3 regions of the Variovorax sp. 10L426 genome follow, and region 3 is predicted to be linked to each of the others. Evidence: riboswitches for the same ligand, from Rfam matches in the RefSeq annotation. Region 3 holds a riboswitch; each other region holds the start of a gene.
What was found. A riboswitch is a leader RNA that binds a small molecule or an ion and turns the genes downstream of it on or off. The one in region 3 is predicted to bind thiamine pyrophosphate.
Positions count from the first base shown of each region.

Region 1: linked by a shared signal. The riboswitch ahead of thiC (phosphomethylpyrimidine synthase ThiC) and the one ahead of AC1DHL_RS23945 (LuxE/PaaK family acyltransferase) in region 3 are both predicted to bind thiamine pyrophosphate.
Region 2: linked by a shared signal. The riboswitch ahead of AC1DHL_RS09280 (purine-cytosine permease family protein) and the one ahead of AC1DHL_RS23945 (LuxE/PaaK family acyltransferase) in region 3 are both predicted to bind thiamine pyrophosphate.

Region 1 is NZ_JBFTJF010000007.1:273,709-276,976, reverse strand. It holds gene AC1DHL_RS13015 (DUF3047 domain-containing protein) at 1-677, shown strand, start outside; gene AC1DHL_RS13010 (VTT domain-containing protein) at 717-1,682, shown strand; TPP riboswitch at 1,710-1,815, shown strand; gene thiC (phosphomethylpyrimidine synthase ThiC) at 1,897-3,268, shown strand, end outside.
Region 2 is NZ_JBFTJF010000005.1:161,095-164,362, reverse strand. It holds gene fdxA (ferredoxin FdxA) at 1-204, shown strand, start outside; gene AC1DHL_RS09290 (NAD(P)/FAD-dependent oxidoreductase) at 162-1,226, shown strand; gene AC1DHL_RS09285 (phosphatase PAP2 family protein) at 1,261-1,827, shown strand; TPP riboswitch at 1,827-1,932, shown strand; gene AC1DHL_RS09280 (purine-cytosine permease family protein) at 2,008-3,268, shown strand, end outside.
Region 3 is NZ_JBFTJF010000018.1:115,941-119,208, reverse strand. It holds gene AC1DHL_RS23950 (acyl-CoA reductase) at 1-498, opposite strand, end outside; gene AC1DHL_RS23945 (LuxE/PaaK family acyltransferase) at 495-1,607, opposite strand; TPP riboswitch at 1,676-1,769, opposite strand; gene AC1DHL_RS23940 (N-acetyltransferase family protein) at 1,925-2,230, shown strand; gene AC1DHL_RS23935 (hypothetical protein) at 2,227-2,448, shown strand; gene AC1DHL_RS23930 (hypothetical protein) at 2,618-2,788, shown strand; gene AC1DHL_RS23925 (aldo/keto reductase) at 3,073-3,268, shown strand, end outside.

The DNA of each region.
Region 1 (3,268 bases), on a different contig from region 3:
GTCCGCAGGCGCCCGCGCCGTGGCGCTTCACGACCTTGCCCAACAAGGCGCCGACGAAGTTCGAGATCACGCAGCTCGATGGCCAGAAGGTGCTCAAGGTCGATGCCGACAAGTCCTACGGCAACCTGGTCCATCCCACGCGGGTTCAGCTCAATGACGAGGCCACGCTCGCCTGGCGCTGGAAGGTCGAGGAATTCGTGGAAGGTGCCGATCTGCGCACCAAGGGCGGCGACGACGGCGCGGCCAAGATCTGTGTCTTCTTCGACTTCCCGTCTGACCGGCTGTCGGTGGGCGAGCGCACCAAGCTGGCGCTGGCGAAAGGCTCGACCGGCGAAGCGGTGCCCACCGAAACCCTGTGCTACGTCTGGGACGTCAAGGAAAGCAAGGGCAGCGAATTCGACAACGCCTTCACCAAGCGCATTCGCATGGACGTGATCGAATCGGGCGCGACCGACAAGGCAGGCGGCTGGCTGACCGAGCGCCGCAACCTGCAGGCCGACTACAAGCGAGCCTTCGGCGGCGAGGCGGGCGATTTGCTGCCGGACGTGGTGGGCGTCGCGATTCAAGCCGACGCGGACAACACCAAGGCTCACGGGATTTCCTATTTTTCCGACGTCGACCTGCGCGGCGCACCCGCTGCGGCGCCTGCCCCGGCCGCAGCGAAACCTGCGCAATAGCGGCCCGCCATCGATTGAGATCAACGCCATATTCCCGCCATGAACGAATTCGTCGCGCTCCTCGCCAGTCAGGGCCCCGCCCTGGTGTTCGTCGCCACCCTGGCGACGCGCCTGGGTGCGCCGGTGCCGGCGGTGCCTTTCCTGATCGTCGCCGGCGGCCTCACGGTCGGCGGGCAGGTCTCTTTCCTGGCGGTGACGGTGGCTGCAGTGCTCGGCAACATCCTGGGCGATGGCGTCTGGTTCATCGCCGGGCGGCGCTGGGGCTATCGCGTCATGCGGCTGTTGTGCCGCATTTCGCTGTCGCCTGACTCGTGCGTCAGGCAAAGCGAATCCATCATCGGTCGCTGGGGCGGCTGGTCGTTGATCGCGGCGAAGTTCGTGCCGGGGGTGTCAGTGGTTGCGCCGCCGATGGCGGGTGCGCTGGGGATGTCGAACACCCGGTTCCTGTCCTACGAGACCGTGGCCGCGTTGATCTGGACGCTGGGCTTCCTGCTGATCGGCCGCGTGTTCCACGCCGCCATCCAGGATGTGTTGTCGGTGCTTTCCAGCATCGGCGTAGCGGCGACGGTGATCTGCGCGCTGCTGCTTGCCGCATTCGTGCTGTGGCGCTATCAGAAACGTCGCATGGCCTTGCGCTCCGATGACATCGAGCGCATCGAAGTCGCGGCGCTGCGCGCGGCGCTGACGGCGGGCGCGGGGCTCACGCTGATCGACGTGCGTTCCGACGAGGCACGCGCGCTCGACGATCGCGCCATTCCCGGCGCCCTCGGCATTGCGCTCAAGCAGCTTCCGAAGCGGCTCGATGCATTCACGGACGGACGCGAGCTTGTCGTCTTCTGCGACTGCCCCGACGACGGCTCCGCCATCGCGGCAGCGCGGGTGCTGCGGACCGCCGGAATGACCCGTGTGCGCGTGCTCACTGGCGGCCTGGATGCGTGGGCAGCGCAGTCCGGCGAAGGGGCTCTGTTGGCCGATGCGCCGATGGCCGTCGTCAATCCTGCTTGATCCCCGTCCCGGGCTGGGCCTAGAATCGTCCCCGCTCCGGGGTGCACGCAGATGCGTACTGAGATGGCCAAGCGGCCGAACCCGCGAACTTGATCTGGTTCATACCAGCGTAAGAAGAGCTGCGACTCCACGGTATCCCGTCCGTCTTCCATGGACCGATACCGCCCGGAGCGATCGCGGAGCACCCGTTGTCCCACAACCAGGAGTGCCCCGCATGAATGCCGTCGACAAGTTCGCCTCCCTCCTCACGCTCACGCGTGAGCCCTTTCCTGCTTCGACCAAGAGCGTGATCACCGGCAGCCGGCCCGATCTGCGCGTGCCTGTGCGCGAAGTGCTGCTCACCAACGGCGAGCGCGTATCGCTTTACGACACTTCCGGCCCCTACACCGATCCAGCCGCCGACATCGACGTGCGACGCGGCCTTCCCGGCGTGCGTGACGCGTGGATCGCCGAACGCGGCGACACCGAAAGTTACGAAGGCCGTCTGCACCTCGCGCTCGACGACGGCGCGACCAACGCCGACCGCGATGCACAGCGCATCGCCGAACTGCGCGCCGGCGCCGCCGCACTGCAGCGCACGCCGCGCCGCGCCAAGGCGGGCGGCAACGTCACGCAGATGCACTACGCACGCCGCGGCATCGTCACGCCCGAGATGGAATACGTGGCCCTCCGCGAGAACGGCCGCCGCGAGTGGATGGCCGAATATCTCGCCGACGCCGCGCGCGAAAAGCGCCTGGCCGGCAACCCGATGGGTGCGAGCATCCCGAAGATCATCACGCCCGAGTTCGTGCGCGACGAAGTCGCACGCGGCCGCGCCATCATCCCGGCCAACATCAACCACCCCGAAGTCGAGCCGATGGCCATCGGCCGCAACTTCAAGGTCAAGATCAACGCCAACATCGGCAACTCGGCCGTGACCTCCAGCATCGAGGAAGAGGTCGAGAAGCTCGTCTGGGCCATCCGCTGGGGCGCGGACAACGTGATGGACCTTTCCACCGGCCGCAACATCCACACCACGCGCGACTGGATCGTGCGCAACAGCCCGGTCCCGATCGGCACGGTGCCCATCTACCAGGCGCTCGAGAAGGTCGGCGGCGTCGCCGAAGACCTCACCTGGGAGATCTACCGCGACACGCTCATCGAGCAGGCCGAGCAGGGTGTCGACTACTTCACCATCCATGCGGGGTTGCGCCTGCCCTTCATCCACCTCACGGCGGACCGCCGTACCGGCATCGTCTCGCGCGGCGGATCGATCATGGCCAAGTGGTGCATCGCGCACCACAAGGAAAGCTTCCTCTACACGCACTTCGAAGACATCTGCGACATCATGAAGGCCTACGACGTGAGCTTCTCGCTCGGCGACGGCCTGCGCCCGGGATGCGCATCGGATGCGAACGACGAAGCCCAGTTCGCCGAACTGCGCACGCTCGGCGAGCTCACGCAGATCGCGTGGAAGCACGACGTGCAGACCATGATCGAAGGCCCGGGCCACGTGCCGATGCACCTCATCCAGGCCAACATGGACGAGCAGCTCAAGCACTGCCATGAAGCGCCGTTCTACACGCTCGGCCCGCTGACCATCGACA
Region 2 (3,268 bases), on a different contig from region 3:
TGCGCGGTCTGCATCCCCGAATGCCCGGTCAATGCGATCTATGCCGAGGAAGATCTCCCCGGCGACCAGCTCGCCTTCATCAAGCTCAATGCCGAGCTGGCCCTGGCCGATGGCTGGAAAAGCATCACCAAGCGCAAACCTGCCCTGCCTGACGCCGAAGAGTGGAAAGACAAGACCGGCAAGATCTCGGAGCTGGTGCGCTGAGCACTCAACAAGCCCCCATCGAAACAGACGCGCTGATCATCGGCGCCGGCCCGGTCGGGCTGTTCCAGGCCTTCCAACTCGGCCTGCTCGAAATCTCCTGCCACATCGTCGACGCACTGCCCCGAGCCGGCGGCCAGTGCGTCGAGCTCTATGGCGACAAGCCGATCTACGACATTCCGGGCACGCCGGTCACCACCGGGCGGGGCCTTTCGGAGTCGCTGTTGCAGCAGATCGCACCTTTCAAGCCGCAATTCCATTTTGGCGAGCAGGTTTCGACCCTCGCGCGTCAGGATGACGGTCGGTTTCTGCTGACCACGTCCCGACATACGGCATTTCTCGCCAGGACGGTCTTCATTGCCGCCGGCGTCGGCGCCTTCGTGCCCAAACGCATCGCCGTCGAAGGCATCGAACAGCTGGAAGGCACGAGGCTTTTCTACCACCCCGATGATTTCGACCGCTTTACCGGCCAGACCGTGGTGGTCAACGGCGGCGACGGTGCCGCGCTCGAGGCCGCGCTGGCGCTCACGTCGATCGCCAGGCAGGTCACGCTGCTTCATCGGCGAGACGTGTTCCAGGGCGAAGATGCCACCGTCGCGGCCTTGCGTGAACGCGTCGCGGCAGGTGCGATACGCCTCGCCATCGGCCAGCCTTCCGCGTTCGACGATGCCGGCCTGCGGATCATCACGCCGGACGCGCAGGCTCAATCCCTCCCTTTCGATGCCCTCATCGGCTGCCTCGGCATCTCGCCACGCCTCGGCGCCATCGCGGACTGGGGCCTGGAACTGGTTCGCAAGCAGTTGCCTGTCGACACCGAAAAGTACGAAACGCGCGAACGAGGCATCTTTGCGGTTGGCGACATCAACACCTATCCGGGCAAGAAGAAGCTGATCGTGTGCGGCTTTCACGAAGCGACGCTGGCTGCCTGGGGCGCGACGGCCATCGTCTTCCCGGACAAGTCGATCCCGCTGCAATACACGACGACCAGCACGCGGTTGCACACGCTGCTCGGCGTCAAGCATTGAACGGAGCCTGGTCCGTACAGCTACCATGCCCGGCATGCAGGAGTTGAACGTCGCGCTTTTTCACTGGCTGGCGGCCGGCAACACGCCTCATCCGCAGATCCTGTGGATTGCATCGCTGCTGGCCACCGGCACGGTCTGGTTGTGTGTGGCCCTGATCGCCTGGGCCGCGTGGCGGCAACCGTCGCAGTGGAAATACCTCGTTGCAACTCTGGTTGCGGCCCTCGCGGCCTCGATGCTGGCGCATGCCGTGGCCAGCGCCATCAACATGCCCCGGCCTTTCATTGCGGGCTTGAGCCCGGCCTACATCGAGCACGGCGCCCGTGGCTCGATGCCGAGTACGCATGCGACGGTCATGTTTACTGTCGGGTTGATCCTCTGTCTGCGGCCGGGACTGCGCATCGTAGGGCTTGCCATCCTCCTGATCGGGTTTGTCACGGGCTGGGCGCGCATTTATGTGGGTGTGCATTTTCCGTTGGACATCCTCGGGGGATTCGTTTTGGCCATGGCGATCGCCGCGGTGTTCTGGGCGCTGGTGAAGCTGTCCCATCGTTTCACCGATCCGTCACACAGTTCTACAATCCGACCTGCTTCGCCAGATTGAAGCAACGCTAGGGGTGCCGGTTCGCCGTTTCGGTGTGCCGGCTGAGAGAGTCCCTTTGAACCTGACTGAGGTAATCCTCGCGCAGGGAAGCTGGTCCGGCGGCCGCCACGTTTTCTCGCGTGACGGTCTTGCCGCCGTGGCCTCGCCCACCTGCCAAACAATTTGCATTGGAGCAAATGGATGGCAAACACAAGCAACGAGCAGACGCCGGCTGGCGCCAATGAGGCGCTGACGCCGCTGCGCGAATCCGGACGCGTCTTCCGGTGGCACGACCATATGGCGCTGTGGTTCAGCCTCGGCGTCGGTCTGCTGGTCATGCAGATCGGGGCCTACCTGGTGCCTGCGGTCGGCACGAAGGATGCGGCCATCGCGATCGTGCTGGGCTCTTGCATTGGCGCGGGACTGCTGGCATGGACCGCACGCGTCGGCTGCGAAAGCGGGCTCGCCAGCGCGGGCCTGATGCACGCGACCTACGGCAGCGCGTTTGCCCGCCTGCCCGTCGTGTTGAACATCGTGCAGCTGATCGGTTGGACCACCTTCGAAGTCGTGATCATGCGTGAAGGCACGCAAGCCATCGGCAGGCAGGCGTTCGGCTGGTCGCTCGACGGCCAGTTCGGCTCTGTGGTCACGACGCTGGTCTGGGGCGCCGTGCTGCTGGCACTGCTGTCGGGTTCGATGGTCAAGCTCGTGCGGCGCTTCGTGAGTCGCTTCGGGTTGCCGCTGGTCGTGCTGTCGCTGGTGTGGCTGAGCTGGCAGTTCGCCACGCGCATTCATGCGAAGGGACTGGAATCGTTCTGGACGCGTCCGGGTGACGGCAGCATGAGCATGTTCGGCGCGCTCGACCTCGTCATTGCCATGCCGGTCTCGTGGCTCCCGCTGGTGGCCGACTATGCGCGTCACGGCAAGCGCAGCACGGGCGGCCTGGGCGGCGCATTCGGCGGCACCTGGTTCGGCTACGCGGTCGCCAACATCTGGTGCTATGCGCTGGGCGTGATGGTCGTGAGCGTGGCAGAGCCCGGCACGGACATGCTCGCCGCATTGCTGCTGGCGCAGGGCGGGCTGGTTGCGCTGGGCCTGATCCTGGTCGACGAGCTCGACAACGCCTATGGCGACGTCTACTCGGGCTCCGTCTCGGCCCACAGCCTGATGCCGCGCTGGAGCATTCGTCGCTGGGGATTGCTGCTCGCCGCAGTCTGCATCGCCTTCGCCCTGGTCTTGCCAATGCACTCGCTCGAACCGTTCCTGTTGCTGCTGAGCTCGGTGTTCGTGCCGCTCTACGGCGTGATTCTCGGGCGGCTCGGCATGGGCACGGTCTTGGAGTCAGTGGGAACGCGACGCGTGGACTGGGCCGCAGCCGCGATCTGGATCGCCGGCATCGTGGTCTATCACGCCTGCGCCGCCTGGGCGCCGCAATGGGGATCTGCGCTGCCGACCTTGGCGA
Region 3 (3,268 bases):
AATGGCCGGCACGTTGCCGGCCCAGCTGTGGACCAGCAACTCCGGCCCGAAGGCCTTTGCCGCGCCGCCCTTTGGGCGTGGCTGGAATTCGTCCAGCAACTTGGGGTTGGCGAAATCCTCGGCGACGAAGCGATGCAGCTGCGGCGCGCGAAAGGTCTTGAAGAATGCCGTGAGGCCCAGGCGGACCATCTCGGCGTCGTAGCCGCCGACGATCGGCAACAGTTGGTCGAGCTCCCTCCGGTAGGGGTCGGCCGGGTCCAGCAGGCGGGCCATCGCGCGATCGACCACGTCCACGATCCCGGACACGGTCATGGTCTTCAGATGGCGACGGCTGGCCTGCCCGACGCGGACGGCGAGGGCGCGCATCTGATCGGGGCTCAACACGGGCACGGCGACCTCCAGTCGGGTCGGGCCCGATTCGAAGTTCAGGGCCTGCCACTGCACGTCCGCCGGCGCGAGGCCCGGCAGGTAGCCGGCGGTCGCATGCAGCGTCGTCATGCGGCCGCCCGGATGAATTCCTCCACCGCCAGCGAGCAGCCCTTGGCTTGCGCGCCCTCGGCGCGACCCAGCAGCAGGAAGCCGCCGTCCGCCGCCAAGCCCACGTCCTCGGTCAGGATGGTGGTCACCGAATTGAAATTGGCGAGATCGCAGTGGACCAGTATCCCGCGCTCGGAAGGCTCGACTTCGCGGCCTGTGAGCGGGTCGATCAGGCGAGAGCGGATCCAGTGCGGGCCGGACTTGACCGAGGGTACCGATGCATTGCCTGCATCGTAGAACTGCGTGCTCAGCTCGGTCATGCCGTACATGTTGATGCAGTCCGATCGCTCGATGCCGAGCAACGTGGACAGCTCCGTATAGAAGGTGTCGAGCGGCAGATCGCGCGACTGTCCCTTGTAGCCGCCGGTGTCCAGCACTCGGCTGCCCGCCGGCAGGCGGAACGACAGGCCGCGCTGTTTGAGCTCGTCGATCAGGTGCACGAAGCTGTAGCTTGCGCCGAGCAGCGCAAAGGGCTCGCCGCGATGCTGTGCATCCGACAGGGCCTCGCAGAGCCCCTGGAGGTCCAATCCCTGCGGGCTCATGAAGTAACGGCTCTCCGCGGTTCCGAAGGCGTCCCGTGCCAGCGCCAGATAGTGGGCGAGCGAGGAATTGGGCAGCACGGTCTCGGTGGGGAACAGGATGCCCATTTGCATCCGGCCTTGCCCCTGCATGAAGCGCTGCGAGAAGTTGCGGATCATCGAGCGGTCGTAGACCGCCAGCGTCGGATGGAAGTGACGGCCCTTGACCTCGCTGCGGGTGGTGCCGCTGGTCATGAAGACCCGATCTGTTGCGGCCGGCGGCTCGCAGCGCAGCGCCAGTTCCTTGAAGGCATCGATCGGCACTGCCGGGATGTCGCTCCAGCGCTTCACGCTTCGCAGGGTCGCGCCGCGCCGCTGGCAGAAGCGCCGGTACGGCTGGTTGTTGGCGTACTGGTAGGCGAACAGCCGTAACGCCAGACGATCGAAGTCGGCGTCGGTGCAACCGTCTTGCGCAATGAAGGCGAGGACGTCAGCGACCATTTCGTCGGCTGCCACCATGGGCGCAGGTTGTTTCGCAGAGGAGTTGTGCATGAGGCCTTCTTCGTGACCGTGAAACGGGTGCTCCGAGGGCCGCTTCGATGTCGGCAGGATTCGCCGATGATCAAAGCAACTGCTCTTCTTCCGCCGGTCCTAACCGGTTCAAGTTCGCGGGTTTGAATCTCAGCACTGTTGCGTGCACCCCGGAGCATCGCGGATTTTATCCGTATCCGCGGTTGCCGCAGCGCCGAATTCCAAACCCGCCGGAACGTCGAGCGGGGCTTGGCAGCGTTGTCAGCGCCCACGTGCGGATTCGAGGGTCGTCGTCCTTCTCGCCTTCAAAGAGGGCGGAGGGCGTCAGGCCGCTTGCCTTGAGCCCCAAGGTCGTCAGGTTGACGAGGTGCAACGGTGACGTCGCCCGCTTCGTGGTGGAGTCGCAGCAGGAGGCGGACTTCGCCATCGTGGTGGCCGATGCCTGGCAGGGGCTCGGCCTGGGACGCGAACTGATGTCGCGCCTTGTCGCCGCGGCGCGCCGATACGGTCTTCGCAAAGTGAGCGGGCATGCGCTCGCGACCAATACAGGCGTGCTGGCGCTCGCTCGGCGATTTGGATTTGCTGCACTGCGTCTGTCGGGCACCGTGACCACGCTTCGCCTGGATCTTCAGAGGACGTCATGACTTCCCAATCCACGCATATCAAGCGCTTCGAGCTGTGGTTTCGGTCTCTCTTCAACCAGGGTCGCGGGTTCGCCTTCGCGTGCGACTCGGCAGGCCGGGTGAACATGGATCAACTCTCGGAGCGCGGCCGCCGCAACTACCTGTTCGCCAAAGCGATGGTCGGCCGTGAGTTTGCGACCCCGAGCGTTCGCACGGCTCCGGTTTCTCTCCTTTCCTGACCCAGCAATTGGACGCCATCATCTTCGGAGGCGCGCCAATGCAAGGGCGGAGCGGGGCCAGAGGCCGAAGCGAACATCCGGTAACTGTGCTTCACGCTTCTGCGTGCTGACGACACGGGACCGACACAGGAGCGCTCGACGATGGAATCGCCAACCCAAGGAGACCCAGATGAAAAGCCTCGCACTCGTTCTCGCCGCATTGACCTTGTCCGGCTGCATCGTCGCGCCGTACCACAACTACCGTCCGCCGCCGCCGCGCGGCGGCGCCTACATGGACCGCGACGGCGATGGCGTGCCCAACCGGTACGATCGCCGTCCCAACAATCCGTATCGCTATTGAGCTTGGCTTGAAGTCCGGCAGACGTGCATCGCAGGGCGGCAACGTCAGCAGAGGCTACCAGCGCCTGAGATTTGAACTTCAGCAAAAAAGAGAGCCATCGGTGGGTGGTCCACCAGGATGGCTCTGGAGAGCCGCCGACCTTTGCAGAATCGGCGTACTTGCAACCTTCGTGATTTGAGCGCGACGCGCTCAAGACGTTCCCTTCGTGCTGCCGCTTCGCCTCCTGCCCGCCGATTCTCGCGCGCAGTGATTCCTCCAGGCAGACACGCGAGGCCGGGCGCATCGTGAGCGTGGCGGTAATAGTCGCCGTTGGCGTGAACACCGTCAGATGGACGCGCTATGCTTTGCTCGGGGAGTTCCACTCGCCGCGGCAGGACGTGATCTTGTCGACCAAGATCGGCCGCATCATGGACGCCTTCTCCAAGCCGCCGCCGAAAAACCCGAACGTTTTCTCGCCTGGCTTTGCCGGCGGCCATCCGC